One region of the Enterobacter sp. 186315 genome, then DNA from elsewhere that is predicted to be linked to it. Evidence: predicted binding sites of a transcription regulator. Region 1 holds the regulator's gene; each other region holds the start of a gene.
The links. The regulator PurR, encoded in region 1, represses purine synthesis genes. The targets are predictions, from matches to a motif close to CANGCAAACGTTTGCNTG.
Positions count from the first base shown of each region.

Region 2: a site for PurR is predicted at 4,048-4,065, ahead of tusA (sulfurtransferase TusA). Genes of this name have one in related genera too.
Region 3: a site for PurR is predicted at 4,453-4,470, ahead of glyA (serine hydroxymethyltransferase). Genes of this name have one in related genera too.

Region 1 covers NZ_JBPTTK010000001.1:168,343-175,700, forward strand. The annotation lists gene mdtK (MdtK family multidrug efflux MATE transporter) at 1-739, opposite strand, end outside; gene ACSVHP_RS00825 (riboflavin synthase subunit alpha) at 966-1,607, shown strand; gene cfa (cyclopropane fatty acyl phospholipid synthase) at 1,637-2,785, opposite strand; gene punC (purine nucleoside transporter PunC) at 3,083-4,282, opposite strand; gene punR (DNA-binding transcriptional activator PunR) at 4,397-5,308, shown strand; gene purR (HTH-type transcriptional repressor PurR) at 5,326-6,351, opposite strand; gene cydH (cytochrome bd-I oxidase subunit CydH) at 6,649-6,738, shown strand; gene ACSVHP_RS00855 (MFS transporter) at 6,906-7,358, shown strand, end outside.
Region 2 covers NZ_JBPTTK010000011.1:55,664-63,021, forward strand. The annotation lists gene zntA (Zn(II)/Cd(II)/Pb(II) translocating P-type ATPase ZntA) at 1-680, shown strand, start outside; gene ACSVHP_RS14055 (TRAP transporter large permease) at 751-2,037, opposite strand; gene ACSVHP_RS14060 (TRAP transporter small permease) at 2,048-2,557, opposite strand; gene ACSVHP_RS14065 (TRAP transporter substrate-binding protein) at 2,570-3,541, opposite strand; gene tusA (sulfurtransferase TusA) at 3,746-3,988, opposite strand; gene ACSVHP_RS14075 (7-cyano-7-deazaguanine/7-aminomethyl-7-deazaguanine transporter) at 4,155-4,820, shown strand; gene ACSVHP_RS14080 (DcrB family lipoprotein) at 4,893-5,450, shown strand; gene ACSVHP_RS14085 (MFS transporter) at 5,454-6,671, opposite strand; gene ACSVHP_RS14090 (AI-2E family transporter) at 6,814-7,358, shown strand, end outside.
Region 3 covers NZ_JBPTTK010000010.1:106,253-113,610, reverse strand. The annotation lists gene qseE (two component system sensor histidine kinase QseE/GlrK) at 1-147, shown strand, start outside; gene qseG (two-component system QseEF-associated lipoprotein QseG) at 144-905, shown strand; gene glrR (two-component system response regulator GlrR) at 902-2,239, shown strand; gene glnB (nitrogen regulatory protein P-II) at 2,320-2,658, shown strand; gene hmpA (NO-inducible flavohemoprotein) at 3,093-4,283, opposite strand; gene glyA (serine hydroxymethyltransferase) at 4,588-5,841, shown strand; gene ACSVHP_RS13620 (3-phenylpropionate MFS transporter) at 6,054-7,193, shown strand; gene csiE (stationary phase inducible protein CsiE) at 7,194-7,358, opposite strand, start outside.

The DNA.
Region 1 (7,358 bases):
GGGCAATAGGCAGACCGAGCTGTACCAGTCGCGATAAAATGGCGGTATCCGGCTTGCTGAAAGAGGATTCATTACGGATATCGCGCATCGAGCGGGCGCGCTTAACGTAGGTAATCATGCTAAAGAACATCACCCAGTAAACCGCCGCAGTTGCCACGCCGCAGCCAACGCCACCCAGCTCCGGCATGCCAAAATGACCGTAAATAAAGATGTAGTTCACCGGAATGTTAACCAGCAGGCCGATAAATCCCATCACCATGCCGGGCTTGGTTTTTGCCAGCCCTTCGCACTGGTTACGCGCCACCTGGAAGAAGAGATAGCCCGGCGCGCCCCACAGCAGCGCACGCAGATAGCCCACGGCTTTATCTGCAAGGGCAGGGTCGATATTGTCCATAGCGCGAATAATATGCCCGGCATTCCAGAGCACGACCATAATCAGCACCGAAACAAAACCTGCCAGCCAGAACCCCTGGCGAACCTGATGCGCGATGCGTTCGCGACGCCCGGAGCCGTTAAGCTGGGCGATGACCGGGGTCAGGGCCAGCAGCAGACCGTGACCAAAGAGAATGGCCGGGAGCCAGATAGAGGTACCGATAGCTACGGCGGCCATATCGGTGGCGCTATAGCCACCGGCCATGACCGTATCCACAAATCCCATTGCGGTTTGGGCAACCTGCGCGACGATCACCGGTATAGCCAGTGCCAATAATTGACGCGCTTCATTCATGTACTTCTGCACGTGAACACCTTTGAATTGTTGTTATAAGAGAGACTAAAAAAAGCCGCCATAACGGGCAGCAAGAAGAAAATGCAGGGGGGCGCCAGCTATTGTAGCGGGGTTTAACTAATTATCTAGTGAAAAAATCGCCGGAAAATGCGCTCCACTGGCAACCTGTTTTTCCAACTGTTATTGTGGTGGGATTAAACGGTGTCACCACCGTACGCAAGAAACAGGAGTTGTAAGCATGTTTACTGGTATTGTTCAGGGCACGGCTAAACTGGTGTCCATTGATGAAAAACCCAATTTCCGCACCCACGTTATCGAGATGCCGGAATATATGCTCGATGGCCTGGAAACAGGCGCGTCGGTTGCGCATAACGGGTGTTGCCTGACGGTGACTGAAATTAACGGCAACCACATCAGCTTTGATTTAGTGAAAGAAACGCTGCGGATCACCAATCTGGGCGAGCTGGTGGTCGGTGATACTGTCAACGTTGAGCGCGCCGCGAAATTCAGCGATGAGATTGGCGGACATTTGATGTCGGGCCACATTATGACCACGGCGGAAGTTGCGAAAATACTGACTTCCGAAAATAACCGCCAGATCTGGTTTAAAGTGCAGGACCCTTCATTACTGAAATACATCCTTTATAAAGGATTTATTGGTATTGATGGTATTAGCCTGACGGTGGGTGAAGTCACGGCGACACGTTTCTGCGTGCATTTAATTCCAGAAACATTGCAGCGCACCACGCTGGGGGCGAAAAAATTGGGCCATCGCGTGAATATTGAAATAGATCCGCAGACCCAGGCGGTAGTGGATACCGTTGAACGCGTGCTGGCCGCAAAAGAGGCGGCAATTATCAGGGCGGCAGAAGCGGAATAAAAACAACCCCGGATATCCGGGGTTATTTTTTATCGGGCCACGCGCAGGCCGTGTTCAACCCCACGGCTGAAAACAACCTGCCAGAGCTGTATATCACGCGCCCGGAATGCACCCGCGCAGGCGTTCAGATAATAGCTAAACATGCGTTTAAATCGTTCGGAATAGTTGTCTGCAATTTCCGGCCAGGCCGCCTGGAAGCGCGCGTGCCATGCCATCAGTGTGGTGTCGTAATCCGCGCCGAAGTTATGCCAGTCTTCCACAATAAAATGCGGCTCGCTGGCGTTCGCAATCTGGCGAACGGACGGTAAACAGCCATTCGGAAAGATGTATTTATTGATCCAGGGATCGACATTGTTGTCGGTGCGCTTAGAGCCGATGGTGTGCAAAAGGAAAATACCGTCAGGCTTCAGGTTACGATCGGCGACCTCGAAATAGGTTTTGTAATTTTTCGGCCCGACGTGCTCAAACATGCCCACGGAGACAATGCGATCGAACTGCTCGTTAAGGTCGCGGTAATCCTGAAGACGGATATCCACATCCAGCCCCTGACAGCGTTCCAGCGCCATCTTTTGCTGCTCGGCAGAAATCGTCACGCCCACCACGCTGACGCCGTAATTCTGCGCCATAAACTGGGCAAGCCCGCCCCAGCCGCAGCCGATATCCAGCACGCGCATTCCCGGCTGTAGCTGCAATTTCTCGCAGATCAGACGCAGTTTAGCCTGCTGGGCATCTTCAAGGGTGGTGGCCTCTTTCCAGTAGGCGCAGGAATATTGCATAAAGGGATCGAGCATCCGGCTAAAAAGGTCATTACCGAGATCGTAATGCTCTTTACCGACGATCCACGCCCGCTTCTTATTTTGCAAATTAAACAGGCGGGCAGACGCCACGCGGAGAGTGTCTTTGAAATGGCGGGGGAGCTGATTTTCCAGCCCGGCGCGTAATACGCTTGTGAAAAAAATATCCAGCCGCTCGCATTCCCACCAGCCGTCCATATAACTCTCACCCAGGCCTAACGATCCCTCCTGCAACACGCGCTTGAAAAAATCGGGATGTTTGACCTGAAGATCCGAGGGGGACGGCCCGTTGATGGCGATGCCTGCACGACCCAATAGTTCACTGACGATTCTGGACCAGTTATCGTCCGGAATGCTGACCTCTTCTATACACGATGAACTCATAGCTTCTCCATCACCTGCTGTGATCAGAACCTTCAAACAGCGTAGACGCTTTTTTTGGTTTGTGAGAAATCTCACGGTATTCCACCGTGAGGCTAATATCCGACGTAGAACAGAGGAAGGGGATAGCCCTTGCCGAAATGCCTTCCATGGTAAAACGGGAGCACTCCGGCTCCCGTTAACACTTAATATTTATCGTATTTAATCGAACCAAATTTAGTATAGGCCTCAAAATTTGGTGATTCAATAGAAAATTCTTAGCAACCTAATCACTGAAATGTAACATAATTTCAGCCGCGATTATGCGTGCGACGTTTCCGCCTGCGTGCCGTTATCTGACGCTTTCTGAGCGGACGATTGCATCCTGTAGCCAAGTACCGCCAGCGCAACGGTTACCAGCATCACGCTGGTGGTGGTCAGCAGCGGAGTGGTAATCAGGGCAGAGACCACCAGGCTTGCCAGGAAGCAGAGGCCAAGCTGAAGCGTATTCTGCAAGGCGGCAGCACGCCCCGTAGCCTGCGGGAACGGGCGTAACGCCTGCGCCACCACAATCGGGTAAATCGCACCATTTGCAATTGCCATCACGCAGAACGGAATCAAGATCTCAGCCAGACCCGCGCCCGGAATAAACCCGACCGCCCAGGTACCGATTACGCTGAGGGCGTAGAGCACCATCAGCCAGGGCAGCATCTGCTGGCCTTGCCATTTTTGCAGCGCCGCACGACAGCCGTATCCGCCAATCAGGAAGGCGATGGTCTGCGGGACATAGCTCAGGCCAATCGCCGCCGGGCTGTAGCCCATATCGTGAAGAATAAAGGGTGAACCCGTCAGCCACGCGAAGAAGCTCGCAGAGCAGGCCGCGTAAATCAGCACGTTTCCGCGATAGGCTTTGCTACGCAGTAACGAGGTAAAGGTGATCGGTTTCGCTTCGGGATGCAGAACTTTTTTATGCGCGGGCTTAAGCGCAAACGCGGGCAGCATCAGGACAAGGGTGATAGCAAACAGCGTAGCGAAAATAGCCTGCCAGTCGAAATGCGCCAGGATCCAGCTTCCCAGCAGCGGGGCAAGCGCCGGAGACAGGCCGACCAGCGGCATGATGGTGGCGAAAATACGGTTAGTGCGCGACGCCGGATAGTAATCCGTGACCAGCGCCTGCCAGGTGACCGCCGCCGCACACACGCCCACCGCCTGAACGAAGCGCAGCACCAGCAGCCAGGTCGCGTCGCGAACCCACAGCATCCCCAGACAGCCCACGGCAAAAATCGCCAGGCCCAGCAACAGCACCGGCTTACGGCCAAAACGATCCGAGAGCGGCCCCCACAGCAGCTGCGCAAAGGCAAAACCGGCAAGGAACAGGCTCAGGCTGGCGCTGATGGCGGCGGCAGGGGTTTGCAGATCCTCCTGCATGGCGGCAAAAGCGGGTAAATACATGTCGGTGGCTAAGAAGCCCAGCACGCTCAGACCGCCAAGCCAGACTAAAAATCCTTTCCCAGGTTGCATTCTTTTATTCTCCTTCAGGAGGCAGGTGTAATTGGCGCAAAGTGTAGGGAGTGCAAAGCGGCTTGTGAAACGCTAATATTTGGCGGTTGCATTCAAAAATTTTGCAGGCAGAAAATGTGGTCAGATTATTCTCTTGAAGTGGTGGACGCTGTCGCCCGTAACGGCAGCTTTAGCGCAGCCGCGCAGGAACTGCACCGCGTCCCGTCAGCCATCAGCTATACGGTGCGGCAGTTAGAGGAGTGGCTGGCAGTTCCGCTCTTTGAACGCCGCCATCGCGACGTGGAATTAACGCCTGCGGGGGCGTGGTTTTTAAAAGAAGGGCGTTCTGTTATCAAAAAAATGCAGATCACCCGCGAGCAGTGCCAGCAGATCGCCAACGGCTGGCGCGGGCACCTGTCGATTGCGGTGGATAACATCGTCAAGCCCGAACGCACCCGGCAGATGATTGTGGATTTCTATCGTCATTTCTCCGACGTGGAGCTGCGCGTCTCCCAGGAGGTGTTCAACGGCGTATGGGACGCGCTGGCGGACGGCAGGGCAGAGATGGCGATCGGCGCGACCCAGGCCATTCCGGTAGGGGGGCGCTACGCGTTTCGGGATATGGGCATGCTGAGCTGGACGTGCGTGGTGGCAAGCACGCATCCGCTGGCGCAAATAGCCGGGCCGCTGAGCGACGACACGCTGCGCGACTGGCCGTCGCTGGTGCTGGAAGATACCTCGCGCTCGCTGCCCAAGCGCATCACCTGGCTGCTGGACAACCAGCGACGGGTGGTGGCGCCGGACTGGGAATCCTCCGCGACCTGTCTGTCGGCGGGGCTGTGCGTGGCGATGGTGCCGGTCCATTTTGCGCGCCCGCGCATCGATGCCGGAGAGTGGGTGGCGCTGGCGCTTGAGAACCCGTTCCCGGACGCGGCCTGTTGCCTGACGTGGCAGCAAAACGACGTCTCGCCCGCGATGGCCTGGCTTCTGGATTATTTAGGGGATAGCGAAACCCTGAACCGGGAGTGGCTACGGGAGCCAGCTTAGCTGGCCCCGTAAAGAGATTAACGGCGGTAGTCGCGGAACGGGCCGTCTGCGACCGAGCGGCGCTCGATAAGACGCGGATGAACCTCAATAGACTGGGACTCTTCGCGCTTGTTCACGATCCTGTCCATCAGCATATTGAAGGCCGTTTCGCCCAGCGAATCTTTCGGCTGGTGGATAGTGGTCAGCGCCGGGGTGAAGAAACGCGCGTTGCGCACGTTGTCATACCCGATCACCGAAATATCCTGCGGCACGCGAAGGCCCAGCTCGTCGGCGGCACACAGCGCGCCCATCGCCATGATATCGCCGCCGCAGAATACGGCGGTCGGACGGTGCTGCTGGGACACGATTTGCTGCATCGCGCGGTAACCGGATTCCGGCTCAAAGTCACCCTGCACGATCCAGTTTTCCGGTACGGCGATCAGCGCTTCTTCCATCGCTTTCATAAAGCCCGCCAGACGACCGGCACCGGTGTTGCGCTCCAGCGGGCCCGGGATCACGCCAATCTCGCGGTGACCGCGTTCAATCAGGTAACGTCCGGCCATGTAGCCGCCTTCGAAGGCGTTATCGATAACCGAGTCGGTGAAGTCTGCGCGCGCTTCGCCCCAGTCCATCACCACCATCGGGATATGACGGTACTCTTCCAGCATCGAAAGCACGGACTCCGGATATTCGGAGCACATCACCAGCAGGCCATCCACGCGCTTTTGCGCCATCATCGACAGATAGGCGCGCTGCTTTTCAATGCTGTTCCAGGCGTTGCCCAGAATCAGGGTGTAGCCTTTCTGGAAGCAGTTTTTCTCAACCGCTTCGATAATTTCAGCGAAATAGGCCGCTTCGCTGCTGGTCGCCAGCAAACCAATCGACTTGGTGTGGTTTACCTTGAGGCTACGCGCCACCGCACTTGGAGAGTAGTGCAGCTCTTTGATCGCCGCCCAGACGGCGTTGCGCGTTTCTTCAGCAACAAAACGGGTTTTGTTAATTACATGTGATACGGTTGTAGTGGAAACGTTTGCTCGTTTTGCCACGTCTTTAATTGTTGCCATTAAATGTCACTCCAGACCATATCCTAAGCTCCTGAAAAACGGGAAGGTAAACGTTTGCCTTCTCACACCCTTAACGCGCAATTCTGGATTGCGGCACGCCGGGAAAACGACACGGGACGTCAGGAGGGGATCAATGGCCGGTACGCTAATAAATTTAGCGTGGAATTTTGTCCTATCTTGATGAAAAGGGGAAGAGTTAAAATGAGGATCGGTTTAAATCCAGGAAGATTTTTGACCTGAACTGTGTAAAAATGAGCAAGCTCACTTTTCGTGGGGGGATTAAAAGGAGAAAAATTGATGAGTTCCGATCTGAAGTTTTCGCTTGTTACCACCGTTATCGTGCTGGCGTTAATCGTGGCTGGCGGTTTGACGGCCGCGCTGCACTGATTTACAAGGGGGGAGAGCCTTCTCCCTCCTCAATACCTTCCTCGATTGTTACTTCTTCAGCAAAAATCTTTTGCCAAATTGTTAACTTCTCATTTTTTGTGATTGGTGTCATGCTTTCGGCTTCTTTGTCCTGTGTCGCGTAATGACACGGCAACCGGAGTTGACCCATGAAAATCAATTTTCCCCTGCTGGCCCTGGCGATTGGCGCTTTCGGGATTGGCACCACTGAATTCTCCCCAATGGGATTACTGCCCGTTATCGCCCGGGGCGTGGATGTCTCGATCCCGGCCGCCGGGATGCTGATCAGCGCCTACGCCATTGGCGTGATGATCGGCGCGCCGTTAATGACGCTGCTGCTCTCTCACCGTGCGCGACGCAATGCGCTGATTTTCCTGATGGCTATTTTTACGCTGGGCAACGTGCTCTCCGCCATTTCGCCGGATTACACCACGCTGATGCTGTCGCGTATTCTGACGAGCCTTAACCACGGGGCCTTCTTCGGCCTGGGTTCAGTGGTGGCCGCAAGCGTGGTGCCGAAGCACAAGCAGGCAAGCGCCGTAGCAACCATGTTTATGGGGCTGACGATCGCCAATATCGGCGGCGTGCCCGCTGCGACCTGG
Region 2 (7,358 bases), on a different contig from region 1:
GCTCCGGGATCGAGGCCGTCGTCGAGGGGACGAAGGTCGTGATTGTCGCGGCGGGTCACTCCCCTGCCGCACAGGTTCATGCGCTGGAGCAGGCCGGACAGACGGTGGTGAGCGTGATGCAGGACGGCGTGGCGAAGGGCGTGCTGGCCCTGCGCGATACGCTGCGCGAGGATGCGAAAGAGGCGGTCGCCGCGCTGCATGAACTCGGCGTTCAGGGCGTTATTCTGACCGGGGACAATCCGCGCGCGGCGGCGGCGATTGCGGGCGAGCTGGGGCTGGAGTTCCGGGCCGGGCTGCTGCCTGCGGACAAGGTCAGCGCGGTGACGGAGCTGAACGCCCGTGCGCCGCTGGCGATGGTCGGCGACGGCATTAACGATGCCCCGGCGATGAAGGCGTCCACCATCGGGATTGCGATGGGCAGCGGCACGGACGTGGCGCTGGAAACCGCCGATGCGGCGCTGACGCACAACCGCCTGACCGGGCTGGCGCAGATGATTGGCCTGGCACGCGCGACCCGCGCCAATATCCGGCAGAACATTGGTATTGCGCTGGGTCTGAAGGGCATTTTCCTGGTGACGACGCTGCTTGGCATCACCGGGCTGTGGCTGGCGGTGCTGGCGGATACCGGGGCAACGGTGCTGGTGACCGCGAACGCGTTGCGATTGTTGCGTAAGAACTAAAAAGTGGGGGTGCGGCCTGATGCCCTCACCCCGGCCCTCTCCCACAGGGAGAGGGAGAAAACCCAACGCCTCACTGCATCCCTAACACCCCCGGCAGCCACAGCGATATCGCCGGAATGTACGTCACCATCCCCAGTATCAGCAGCAGCATGCCGTAAAACGGCAGCATCGCCCGCACCACGTGTTCGATCTTCTGCTTGCTCACCGCGCTTGCCACGAACAGCACCGATCCCACCGGCGGCGTGATCAGCCCGATCCCCAGATTCACCATCATGATCATCCCGAAATGCACCGGGTCGATCCCCAGCGAGTTGGTCACCGGCAGCAGCACCGGCGTCAGGATCAGTATGATCGGTGCCATGTCCATCAGCGTGCCGATCAGCAGCAGCATGACGTTGAGGTACATCAGGATCACGTACTTGTTATCCGAGAGCGAGGTGAAGAACTCGGTGATGCGTGACGGAAGCTGCATATAGGTCATCACCGCGCCAAACGCCGCCGCAAAGCCAATCAGTATCATGACAATGGTGACCGTTTTCACCGTCCGGCACATCAGCTTCGGCAGCTCGCTCCACTTGTAGTCGCGGTAGATAAACATGGTGACGAAGAACGCCCACAGGCAGGCCACGGCGGCGGATTCGGTTGCGGTAAAGATCCCGGACAAAATCCCGCCGAGGATAATCACCACCGTCATCAGCCCCCACAGCGCGTCCAGCATGGTTTTCAGCGCCTGCTTAAACGGAATTTTTTCCCCTTTCGGGTAGCCGCGCTTATGCGCAAAGCATAAGCACAGCACCATCAGCCCCATGCCCAGCAGCAGCCCCGGCAGGATCCCCGCGATAAACAGCGTGGCGATAGAGACCGTGCCCCCCGCCGCCAGCGAGTAAATCACCGAGTTGTGGCTCGGCGGGATCAAAATCGCCTGCACCGATCCGCTCGCGGTCACCGCCGCCGCGTATTCGCGCGGATAGCCCTTCTTCTCCATCTCCGGGATCATCACGCTGCCGATCGAGGCCGTATCCGCCACCGACGAGCCGGAAATCGCGCCGAAAAAGGTCGAGGCCACGATGTTCACCAGCGACAGGCCGCCGCGAATAAAGCCGACAAAAATATAGGCAAAGTTCACCAGCCGGCGGGCGATGCCCCCTTCAGCCATGATCGCCCCGGCGAGGATAAAGAACGGGATCGCCAGCAGGGTAAATTTGTTCACCCCGCTGGTGATCTGGATCATCAGCGCCTCCAGCGGCAAATCGATCCACAGCGCCCCGGCGACGGCGCTCAGGCCGACGGCGAAGGCGACCGGCATTCCCAGCGCCAGCAAAATGGCGAGGGTGAATAACAAAATAAACGCATCCATTGTTCACCCCTTAACCGTGGTTGCCGATGAGCACAACAGGACGATTTTCCTGCGAGCCAAACAGCAGACGTTCGATAACAAACAGGATCAGGATCGCCGATCCGACCGGCAGCGGCAGATAGCTCTCGCCGGAGGTCAGGATCGGGAACTCCGCCACCGGCTGCTCCCAGAGATCGGCGCACAGCCAGAAGCTGTACCAGAACATGATCAGCGAAATCAGCAGCATCAGCAGATCCACCACCCGGGCGCACAGGGTTTTGAGCATGTCCGGCAGCCGGTCGGTAAGCATGTTGACCGCGATATGCGACCCGGCACGGTACCCCACCGCCGCGCCGATAAAGGTAAAGGTCACCATGCAGATAATGGCGATCGGCTCCGGCCAGGATTCCCCGCGGTTGAGCACGTAGCGCGAGAAGATGCCAATCGGGATCACGATGGTCATCAGCAGCAGCGAGAAGCCCGCCACGGTCATGGCGAGCAGGTACAGGCGGTCCATCCACTTCAGGTAGAGTTCGGACATACGTACTCCGGCTTACTGGACGTCAGCGATGGCTTTCATCAGATCCTGATGCTTGTCGCCATACTGCGCGCGCACCGGCTCTGTGGCTTTGATAAACACCGTTTTGTCGATCTCGTGGAACTGCACGCCACCCGCTTTCATCTTCTCCAGCGCGTCAGCGTTGTAGGCATTCCACAGCTTGCGCTGCTCAAACTGCGCTTCGCGCGCCAGGGTCAGCACTTTCTGCTGCTCGTCCGCGCTCAGCTTGTCCCATTTCACTTTCGAGTAGAGCAGCATTTCCGGGGTGATGAAGTGGCCGCTCAGGGTGTAGTTTTTGGCGACCGGCATGTAGTTGTGGGCGATAAAGGTCGGCGGATTGTTCTCCGCGCCGTCAATTACGCCGGTCTGCATCCCGCTGTAGACCTCGCTGACGCCCATCGCCACCGAGTTGGCGCCCATGTCCTTCAGCGTGGCGAGCGCCACCGGGCTACCCTGCACGCGGATTTTTTTGCCCTTGAGATCGTCTGGCTTAACGATAGGTTCTTTGGTGATCAGGTTGCGCGTGCCGGAGTCCATCCAGCCGAGGAACACCAGCTTCGATTTCGGGTTGGCGGTGAGCTTGTCGCCGATCTGCTTGCCGATGTCGCCGTCGATCACCTTATGCATGTGGTCTTCATCGCGGAAGACGTACGGCAGCGTGAAGACTTCGATATCTGGCAGGATTGCCGCGACGGGCGCCATGGAAACGCGGATCATGTCGATCGCGCCCATCTGGGCCTGCTCGATCATCTGCTTTTCGTCACCGAGCACGCCGCCGGGGAAGACCTTGATCTCCAGCTTGCCGTCGGTTTGTTGTTTGAGCTTTTCACCCATGTGCTGCACCGCCACCACGTTCGGGTAGCCTTCAGGATGCACATCGGCAGCTTTAATGGTTTGCGCAGAAACGGTGCAGGCGAAAGCAGACAGACACAGAGCGGCCAGTAACGGCTTGAGGGTCGTTTTCATCGAGTCAACTCCAGGGTAGTGAGGTAAGCGTTAAAACGGTGTTTTATTTTTGTACGCTTAAAAACTAGACTACGGCTGGAAAAGCGAGGGTGAAGCGCCTCACAAAAAACGCGAATTTTTGAAACGATGGTTTGAAACTGTGATGGGATCGGTTATCTCCCTCTCCCAGTGGGAGAGGGCCGGGGTGAGGGCGTCAGGCCGCACTCACCCCTTACGAATTAAATACTGATACGGCAGCGCGTCCGTGGCCTGCGCCACCAGCTCGTGCTCCATAAAGGTACAAAATCCGGGAATATCGCGGGTGGTCGCCGGATCGTCGGCGATGATGAGCAGCGTTTCGCCGGTCTGCATGTTACGCACGGTTTTGCGCACCATCATCACCGGCTCCGGGCAGCGGAGGCCCTGGGCATCAAGGGTGTGGTCTGGGCTGGAAAACAGGTCGGTCATTTTCTTCTCGATGAAATTAAAACGGCTGTAGTTTACGCCGCGCGCAGGGCATTGCAAACCAGGTTAACGATTGCGCGAAAATTAGCCATTGCAAAGCATAATGAAAGCAGTATGATGCAGCCGTTTTATTGGGTTCCCTCACCCCAACTTATAAAAAGGTCACAATATGACGCAGTTCTCTCAATCGCAGCGCGTAAAAGCGTTGTTCTGGCTATCGCTATTTCATCTGCTGGTGATCACCTCCAGCAACTATCTGGTGCAGCTCCCGATCTCGGTGTTGGGTTTCCATACCACCTGGGGCGCGTTCAGTTTCCCGTTTATTTTCCTCGCCACCGATCTGACCGTGCGTATTTTCGGCGCACCGCTGGCGCGACGGATAATCTTCGCGGTGATGCTCCCGGCGCTGTTCATCTCCTACGTCATCTCTTCCCTGTTCTACATGGGAAGCTGGCAGGGCTTTGAGGCGCTGACGCACTTCAACCTGTTCGTGGCGCGTATCGCCGCCGCCAGCTTTATGGCCTACGCCCTGGGGCAGATCCTCGACGTTCACGTCTTTAACCGCCTGCGCCAGAACCACCGCTGGTGGATGGCGCCGACCGCCTCCACGCTGTTTGGTAACGTGAGCGACACCCTGGCCTTCTTCTTTATCGCCTTCTGGCGCAGTCCGGACGCCTTTATGGCGCAGCACTGGATGGAGATCGCACTGGTGGACTACTGCTTCAAGGTGCTTATCAGCATTGTCTTCTTCCTGCCGATGTACGGCGTGTTGCTGAATATGCTGTTGAAAAGGCTGGCAGATAAATCTGAAATCTCCGCATTGCAGGCAGGTTAAAGGTTCGCTTTAACAGTTGTGATAAGATGCTTAGATGAGCCGTTATGGCCGTTTATCGAAAGGATGAAGTCAATGCGCAATCTGGTTAAATATGTCGGGATTGGCCTGCTGGTTGTGGGTCTTGCCGCCTGTGATAACAGCGACACGAAAGCACCTGCTCAGGCCGCATCAGCAGAAAGTAACGCCACCGGGCAGCCGGTCACCCTTCTGGATGGCAAACTGAGTTTCGCCCTGCCCGCAGACATGACCGATCAGAGCGGTAAGCTGGGCACCCAGGCGAACAACATGCACGTTTACTCCGACGCAACCGGGCAGAAAGCGGTGATTGTGATTGTGGGCGACGACACCAGCGAAGATCTGGCCGTGCTGTCCAAACGTCTTGAAGATCAGCAGCGCAGCCGCGATCCGCAGTTGCAGGTGGTGACCAACAAGTCCATCGACCTGAAGGGCCACACCATGCAGCAGCTCGACAGCATTATTTCGGCAAAAGGCCAGACCGCCTACTCCTCCGTGGTGCTGGGCAAGGTCGACAATAAACTGCTGACCATGCAGATCACCCTCCCAGCAGACGATCAGCAGAAAGCGCAGACCGCCGCTGAAAACATCATTAATACCATCGTGATCAAGTAACGCTTACGATGTTGAAGAGGCCTCCGGGGCGTGCTCCGGGGGCCTTTTTTTTAGCCGCCACGTCAGCAGCAGCGCCACCGCCACCAGCCCCGCCGCCGCAAGATAAATCACCGGCACACCCGCCCACGCCATCACCAGCCCGGCCAGCGGCCCGGTAATGCCGAGCGACATATCCATAAACACCGTATAGGTTGCCAGCGCCGACCCCTGGTTTTGCTGCGGCACGGCCTTCACCGCCACCACTCCCAGCGCCGGGAAGACCAGCGAGAAGCCCGCGCCCGCGAGGAAGACGCCAATTTTGGCCATCCACGGTTCGGTGGCGACGCCGGTCAGCAGCAGCCCGACAATCTCCACGCTAAAGCAGATCATCGCCACGTTCAGCCCGCCGAGGCGGTTGATGCCGTTCGGGAACAGCAGCCGCGCGCCGACAAAGGCGCAGCTAAAGAGGGTTAAGGCAAAGGCCGCGCCGTCCCAGCCTTTGGCGTCATAAAACAGGGTGATAAAGGTGGCGATCACGCCAAACCCCGCCGACGCGAGCGCCAGCGCCATGCCGTACGGCCAGACTCGCCCGAGCACGGCGCGAAACGGCAGCGGTTTGCCTTTGCTGGCCTTGACCTTCGGGCGCGGCAGCGCCATCACAATCGCCAGCAGCGCCACCACCATAATGGTGATAGCCAGGCCGTACAGCCCGCCCCAGGCGTAACAGACCACGCCGAGCGGCGCGCCAATCGCCATCGCGCCGTAGGTGACGATGCCGTTCCAGGAGATCACCCTGCCGATATGGGGTGCGCCCACCACGCCAACGCCCCACAGGGTAGAGCCGGTTCCGGCGAGGCTCTGACCGATACCCAAAATCACGCGCCCCAGACACAGCAGCGCGAGGCTTAAGAGCGGCCACTGGCTGGTGGACGCCGCCAGAAAATAGCTCAGGCCGCTCAGGAAGCAGCCGCACAGGCCGACGACCACAATGCTTTTTGGCCCGAAGAGATCGGCATAGCGCCCCGAATGCGGGCGGCTCATCAGCGTGGCGAAATATTGCAGGCTAATCACCAGCCCTGCCCAGAAGGCGCTAAAGCCCATCACGTCATGGACATAGCCCGGCAGAACGGCGAGCGGCAGGCCAATGGTCAGGTAGCTGGCGAAGTTAAAAATAACGACGGAAACGATGCGCAGATTAAGACGTAATCCGCTGAGTGCCGGTTCGGCGGCCGGTTCGGGCATGGGTTTTACCTGGATTTTTACAACAGTGTTTCACTATTACCACGACGGGATAAGAAAATCAGCAGCGACTTTCAGAGTAACCCCCCAGGCGAAGGGGATACTTCGCACTACACTTATCTGGCCCCCCGAAAAAGGAATTCGTATGACAACCGGTCAGCCTGATAAAGCAGGACTTCACATTTTACTTAAACTCGCCTGTCTGGTGGTTATCCTCGCAGGCATCCACGCCGCCGCCGACATCATCGTCCAGCTTCTGCTGGCGCTCTTTTTTGCCATCGTGCTCAACCCGCTCGTCACCTGGTTTTTACGCCGGGGAGTGAAACGTCCGGTCGCCATTACCATTGTGGTCATCGTGATGCTGATCGTGCTGACCGCCCTGTTCGGCGTGCTGGCGGCGTCGCTGAGCGAGTTCTCGACCATGCTGCCGCAGTACAATAAAGAGCTGACGCGCAAGCTTGTCGATCTCCAGCGCATGATGCCGTTCGTTAACCTGCACATCTCGCCGGAGCGGATGCTGCGCCGGATGGATTCCGAGAAGGTGATGACCTACGCCACCACGCTGATGACCGGGCTTTCCGGTGCGATGGCCAGCATTTTGCTGCTGGTAATGACGGTGGTGTTTATGCTGTTTGAGGTTCGCCACGTTCCCTACAAGCTGCGCTTTGCGCTGAACAATCCGCAAATTCA
Region 3 (7,358 bases), on a different contig from region 1:
GCGGTAAAAGGAAGCGGTCTGGGGCTGAGCATTGCCCGCGACTGCATACGACGGATGCAGGGTGAGCTCCATATCGCCAGTGACGATCGCTCAGACGTCTGCTTCCGCATTGAACTGCCTCTTGAGCCGGAAAAATCAATAAAATGAATCTATGTCTGGTGAGTATGTCACACGTCTTTTTTCGCGCCGCGCGCGCGGTGTTTTCCAGCAAAAAATTACGCCTGAGTCTGCCCTGTATTCTGCTGGCAGGCTGTGTTTCCCATGCACCCAAAAGTGCAATCGAAGATAAAAAAGAGGCCACCTGGCCTGAAAATCAGCTGGCCGATTTCCTGACCACCCGCTGCGACGATATCTGGAACTTATCGGGGCACGACGTTGAAGCGAACCCGCTGTTCTGGCTGCGCGGCATCGACTGTTCGCAGCGGCTTTCGCCCGCCACCGCGCGCGCCCAGGCCGCGATGTTAAATGACGATACCTGGCAGGCGCTGTTCAAGCGGGCCATTTTGCTGGCGGATGCCAAAATTACCCCCGTTGAGCGTCGCGCCAATACCGCGCGTCTGGATCTGCTTGCCGCAAATATTCCGGGGCAGGTGCGCCCGGTGTATCAGCTCTGGCGTGACGGGCAGGTGCAGCAGCTTCAGCTGGCGGAAGAGCGCTCTCGCTACAGCAAGCTCCAGCAAACCACCGATGCCGAGCTGGATACGCTTCGCCAGCAGCACGACTCCTTGCGCGCGCAGCTTGATACCACCACGCGCAAGCTGGAAAACCTGACCGATATCGAAAGACAGCTCTCAACGCGTAAGCCGGCGGGCAACTACCTGCCGGATGGCTCGAAGGGGAATCCGCCATCCACCTCGTCGGACCCGGACAGCGACACGCAGAAACAAGAGGATGTGAAGCCATGACAAGCCGCAAACCTGCCCATCTCCTGCTGGTGGACGACGATCCGGGACTGCTCAAGCTGCTGGGGATGCGCCTGGTCAGCGAAGGCTACAGCGTGGTCACCGCCGAAAGCGGGCAGGAAGGGCTGAAGGTGCTCAATCGCGAGAAGATTGACCTGGTGATCAGCGACCTGCGCATGGACGAGATGGACGGGATGCAGCTTTTTAGCGAGATCCAGAAGCAGCAGCCGGGAATGCCGGTGATCATCCTTACCGCCCACGGCTCTATCCCGGACGCGGTGGCGGCGACCCAGCAGGGGGTGTTCAGCTTTCTCACCAAACCGGTGGATAAAGACGCGCTCTATAAGGCGATCGACAGCGCCCTTGAACACGCTGCGCCGTCGGGCGATGAGGCCTGGCGCGAATCCATCGTCACCCGCAGCCCGATTATGCTGCGCCTGCTCGAACAGGCGCGAATGGTGGCGCAGTCCGACGTCAGCGTGCTGATTAACGGCCAAAGCGGGACGGGTAAAGAGATCCTCGCCCAGGCTATCCACAACGCCAGCCCGCGCAGTAAAAACGCCTTTATCGCCATTAACTGCGGCGCGCTGCCGGAACAATTACTGGAATCCGAACTGTTCGGCCACGCGCGCGGAGCCTTTACCGGGGCGGTGAGCAGCAGGGAAGGGCTGTTCCAGGCGGCGGAGGGCGGCACGCTGTTTCTGGATGAAATCGGGGATATGCCCGCGCCGCTCCAGGTTAAACTGCTGCGCGTGTTGCAGGAGCGCAAGGTGCGCCCGCTCGGCAGTAACCGCGATATCGACATTAACGTGCGGATTATTTCGGCGACCCACCGCGACCTGCCAAAAGTGATGGCGCGGAACGAGTTCCGTGAAGATCTTTATTATCGTCTGAACGTGGTGAACCTGAAGATCCCCGCGCTGGCCGAGCGCGCGGAAGATATTCCGCTGCTGGCGAACCATCTTCTGCGCCAGTCTGCCGATCGTCACAAGCCGTTTGTACGGGCGTTTTCCACTGATGCCATGAAGCGCTTAATGACCGCCAGCTGGCCGGGGAACGTTCGCCAGCTGGTTAACGTTATCGAGCAGTGCGTGGCGCTGACCTCATCGCCGGTTATCAGCGACGCGCTGGTGGAGCAGGCGCTGGAAGGGGAAAACACCGCGCTGCCCACCTTTGCCGAGGCGCGAAACCAGTTTGAACTGAACTACCTGCGCAAGCTGTTGCAGATAACCAAAGGCAACGTCACCCACGCGGCGCGTATGGCCGGGCGCAACCGCACCGAGTTCTATAAACTGCTCTCGCGGCATGAGCTTGAAGCGAACGATTTTAAAGAGTAGTACCGCAAAATCTGAATGAATATGATACTGTGAGCAACCGATTACGAGGCAGCTTACTGGCAAGAGTTTAAGGACCCACCATGAAAAAGATTGATGCGATTATTAAACCTTTCAAACTGGACGATGTGCGTGAAGCGCTGGCAGAAGTCGGCATCACCGGGATGACGGTGACGGAAGTGAAAGGTTTTGGTCGCCAGAAAGGCCACACTGAACTGTACCGCGGCGCGGAGTACATGGTGGACTTTCTGCCGAAAGTGAAAATCGAAATCGTGGTGAGTGACGATATTGTGGATACCTGCGTGGATACGATTATCCGCACGGCGCAGACCGGTAAGATCGGCGACGGGAAGATTTTTGTCTTCGACGTGGCGAGAGTGATTCGAATTCGTACCGGGGAAGAGGATGATGCGGCGATTTAAGTCGCGCGCAGTTTAACTTCTCTTGTAAACAGGTGGAATGGTTCCGTTCACTATGACACCTCTGCTAATTGTGTCACCCGCTGCGGTGAACGTGTAAAGGGGGCTATCGCGCCCCCTTTACAATCCCGGCTCCCGGCCATGAAAATCGTCGCTTCGCGATTCCCTCGGCTTATTCACCTCCTCTTCGGGTCGGGCGCGATGTCACATCCCTGTGACTCGCACCCTCTCCGCGCATCCCTGCGCGTCGACCCGGCTACGGTGAAACGCCTCGGCGATTTTCTGCCGGACTAGCGTTCCCTTAACGTTCTCTGCGGTTTGAAAAAGCCGGGTGGCGCTTACGCTTACCCGGCCTACAACTAGCTCGAACATGTAGGCCGGGTAAGGCGCAGCCGCCACCCGGCGAAAAAAAGCCCCTCGAACGAGGGGCTTTTTCATCACAAAACCTTATGCGGCCCAAAACACTCGTAATGGATATTATCTTTATCCACCCCCAGCTCAACGAGCTGCTTCGCCGCATACTGCATAAACGCCACCGGGCCGCACACGTAAAACTGCATCTCCGGTGCGCTAAACGCCCCTTCGAGCGGGCGTAAATCCATCAGCCCTTCGCTGTCAAAACGCGCCGCCGCACGATCCGCATCCGTTGGCTGACGATACCAGGTATGCGCCGTAAAGCGTGGTAACGTTGCCGCCAGCGCCTTCACCTCATCCCCGAAGGCATGAACGTCACAATTTTCCGCCGCGTGGAACCAGTTTACCTGCGCGCTGTGGTGGGACTTTGCCAGCGTATCGAGCATCGCCAGCATCGGCGTTTGACCGACACCCGCCGAAATCAGCGTCACCGGCGTATTCGCCTCAACCGCCATAAAGAAATCACCCGCCGGGGCAGCAAGATGGACCACGTCGCCGACGTTCGCATGATTGTGCAGCCAGGTGGAAACCTGCCCGCCGTCTTCGCGCTTCACCGCAATGCGATAGCCTTTACCGTCTGGCTTGCGGGTCAGTGAATACTGACGAATTTCCTGATGCGGGAAACCTTCTGGCTTAAGCCACACGCCCAGATACTGGCCCGGCTGGTAGTCGGCGACAGGCTTGCCGTCGACCGGCTCGAACTCAAAGCTGGTTATCAGCGCGCTGCGCGGCGTTTTCTCGACGATGCGGAAGGCGCGAGTCCCTTCCCAGCCGCCGTTTTTGCTGGCGTTCTCGCTGTAGATCTGCGCTTCACGATTGATAAACACGTTTGCCAGCACGCCGTAGGCTTTACCCCACGCGTCCAGCACCTCCTGACCCGGGCTGAACATCTCGTCCAGCGTCGCCAGCAGGTGAGCGCCCACGATATTGTACTGCTCGGGTTTGATCTGGAAGCTGGTATGTTTCTGCGCGATTTTTTCTACCGCCGGCAGCAGCGCCGCCAGGTTTTCAATATTGCTGGCGTAGGCCGCAATCGCATTGAACAGGGCTTCACGCTGATCGCCGTTACGCTGGTTGCTCATGTTGAAAATCTCTTTCAACTCCGGGTTATGGGCAAACATGCGATCGTAAAAATGGGCGGTGAGTTTAGGGCCGGTTTCAACCAGCAGGGGAATGGTAGCCTTAACGGTAGCGATGGTTTGAGCGTCTAACATAGCAACTTCCTTCAATTGTTATCCTAATGATGCATTTTAAATGCATCTTATAAAAATACCCCTGCAATGTAAATGGTTCTTTGCATCGTGAAAAATATGCATCACAAACCTGAAAAGAATTCCGTTGAAACGGGGGAGGGCTTTATTCGTCAAACCCTTGCGTGGCGGGCAGGTAAACGTTTGCGTAAAATCGTTTGTCAAGACCTGTTATCACAGAACGATTCGGTTATACTGTTGCCCGTTGTCCATCAGGACTGCCTTTTTAGGGCAAAAATTTACTTGTTAGCTGAGTCAGGAGATGCGGATGTTAAAGCGTGAAATGAACATTGCCGATTATGATGCCGAACTGTGGCAGGCTATGGAGCAGGAAAAAGTACGTCAGGAAGAGCACATCGAACTGATCGCCTCCGAGAACTACACCAGCCCGCGCGTCATGCAGGCGCAGGGTTCTCAGCTGACCAACAAATATGCTGAAGGTTACCCAGGCAAACGCTACTACGGCGGTTGCGAGTACGTTGATATCGTTGAACAACTGGCGATTGACCGTGCAAAAGAGCTGTTTGGCGCCGACTACGCGAACGTGCAGCCGCACTCCGGCTCTCAGGCGAACTTCGCGGTCTACACCGCGCTGCTGCAACCGGGCGATACCGTTCTGGGTATGAACCTGGCGCAGGGCGGCCACCTGACTCACGGCTCCCCGGTTAACTTCTCCGGCAAGCTGTACAACATCATCCCTTACGGTATCGATGAGTCCGGCAAAATTGACTACGACGACATGGCGAAGCAGGCTCAGGAACACAAACCGAAGATGATCATCGGTGGTTTCTCCGCTTACTCCGGCATCGTTGACTGGGCAAAAATGCGTGAAATCGCAGACAGCATCGGCGCTTACCTGTTCGTCGACATGGCGCACGTTGCGGGCCTGATTGCCGCAGGCGTCTACCCTAACCCGGTTCCCCACGCGCACGTTGTGACCACCACCACCCACAAAACCCTGGCAGGTCCACGCGGTGGTCTGATCCTGGCGAAGGGCGGTGACGAAGATCTGTATAAGAAACTGAACTCTGCCGTGTTCCCAAGCGCGCAGGGCGGCCCGCTGATGCACGTTATCGCCGCTAAAGCGGTTGCGCTGAAAGAAGCGATGGAGCCTGAGTTCAAGGTGTACCAGCAGCAGGTTGCTAAAAACGCCAAAGCGATGGTGGAAGTGTTCCTGAACCGCGGCTACAAAGTGGTGTCCGGCGGCACTGAAAACCACCTGTTCCTGCTGGATCTGGTTGATAAGAACCTGACCGGTAAAGAAGCGGACGCCGCCCTGGGCCGCGCCAACATCACCGTGAACAAAAACAGCGTACCAAACGATCCGAAGAGCCCGTTTGTGACCTCCGGTATCCGTATCGGTTCTCCGGCTGTGACCCGTCGCGGCTTCAAAGAAGCGGAAGTGAAAGAGCTGGCTGGCTGGATGTGTGACGTTCTGGACAATATCAATGACGACGCGGTTATCGAGCGCGTAAAAGGTAAAGTTCTGGATATCTGCGCACGCTTCCCGGTATACGCATAATTCCTCTGCGTTAAAGACCATCGAAAGGCCGCCCCGTGCGGCCTTTTTTATGCCTGATGTTTAACGAGCAAAATACCGCTGAAATATTTTATCCCTGCCATAAGCCAGACGGCTGCACGATATGTTAAATTTTCGTTAATTTATAGCCCGCTATCTACTTGCTTAATTTCGCTATTCTCGCCAGACTATCGCCTCGATTTCAGGAGGGATTCATGGTCTTGCATTCCACGCGCTGGCTGGCGCTCAGCTATTTCACCTACTTTTTTAGCTACGGCATATTTCTGCCATTCTGGAGCGTGTGGCTCAAGGGCATTGGCCTGACGCCAGAGACAATCGGCGTGCTGTTGGGCGCAGGCCTGGTGGCACGTTTTCTCGGCAGCCTGCTGATTGCGCCGCGCGTCAGCGATCCCTCCTTACTGATTAAAGCGGTGCGTATTCTGGCGCTGCTGACGTTGGTTTTTGTCGCCTGCTTCTGGGTCAGCCACCAGTTCGCCTGGCTGATGGTCGTCATGGTCGGCTTTAACCTGTTCTTCTCTCCGCTGGTGCCGCTGACGGATGCGCTGGCGAACACCTGGCAAAAGCAGATCACCATGGACTATGGCCGCGTGCGCCTGTGGGGGTCGATTGCCTTTGTGATCGGCTCTGCGCTGGTGGGGAAGCTGGTCAGCCTCTACGATTACCGCGCCATTCTGGCGCTGCTGAGCGTCGGCATCGCCTCCATGCTGCTGGGGATGCTGCTGCGCCCGTCGATCCTGCCGCAGGGCGAAAGCCGCCATCAGGAGAGCGCGGGCTGGCCTGCCTGGCGGTCGCTGGTGGCCCAAAGCTGGCGTTTTCTGGCGTGCGTGTGTCTGCTTCAGGGGGCGCATGCGGCCTACTACGGCTTTAGCGCCATCTACTGGCAGGGAGCGGGCTATTCCGCCTCTGCGGTGGGCTATTTATGGTCGCTTGGCGTTGTCGCTGAGGTGATTATCTTTGCGCTCAGCAAGAAGCTGTTCCGCCGTTTTGGCGCGCGCGACCTGCTGCTGCTTTCCGCCGTCTGCGGCGTGGTGCGCTGGGGGATTATGGGCTGGACGACGGAGCTGCCGTGGCTGATCGTGGCGCAGATCCTGCACTGCGGCACCTTTACGGTCTGTCATCTGGCGGCGATGCGCTACATCGCCGCGCGGGAAGGCGGAGATGTCATTCGCCTGCAAGCGGTTTACTCCGCCGTGGCGATGGGCGGCAGCATTGCGGTGATGACCGTCTTTGCGGGCTTCCTATACCAGCATCTGGGGCACGGCGTGTTCTGGTTGATGGCGCTGGTGGCGCTGCCCGCGATGGTGGTGCGCCCGAAAGTCGCGGCGCGCGGTTAATCAGGATTCCAGCATGGCGCGGATATGTTCCTGCTGCTGCGCGTTCAGCTCTTCCACCGCATGGATCAGCGGCGGCGAGAACAGCGGCAGGGCAGTGGGGTACGGCGTAATCACCAGCGCGGCCTCACGCGGCGCGCCCTCTTTCTGGAACGCCTGTAGCGTCAG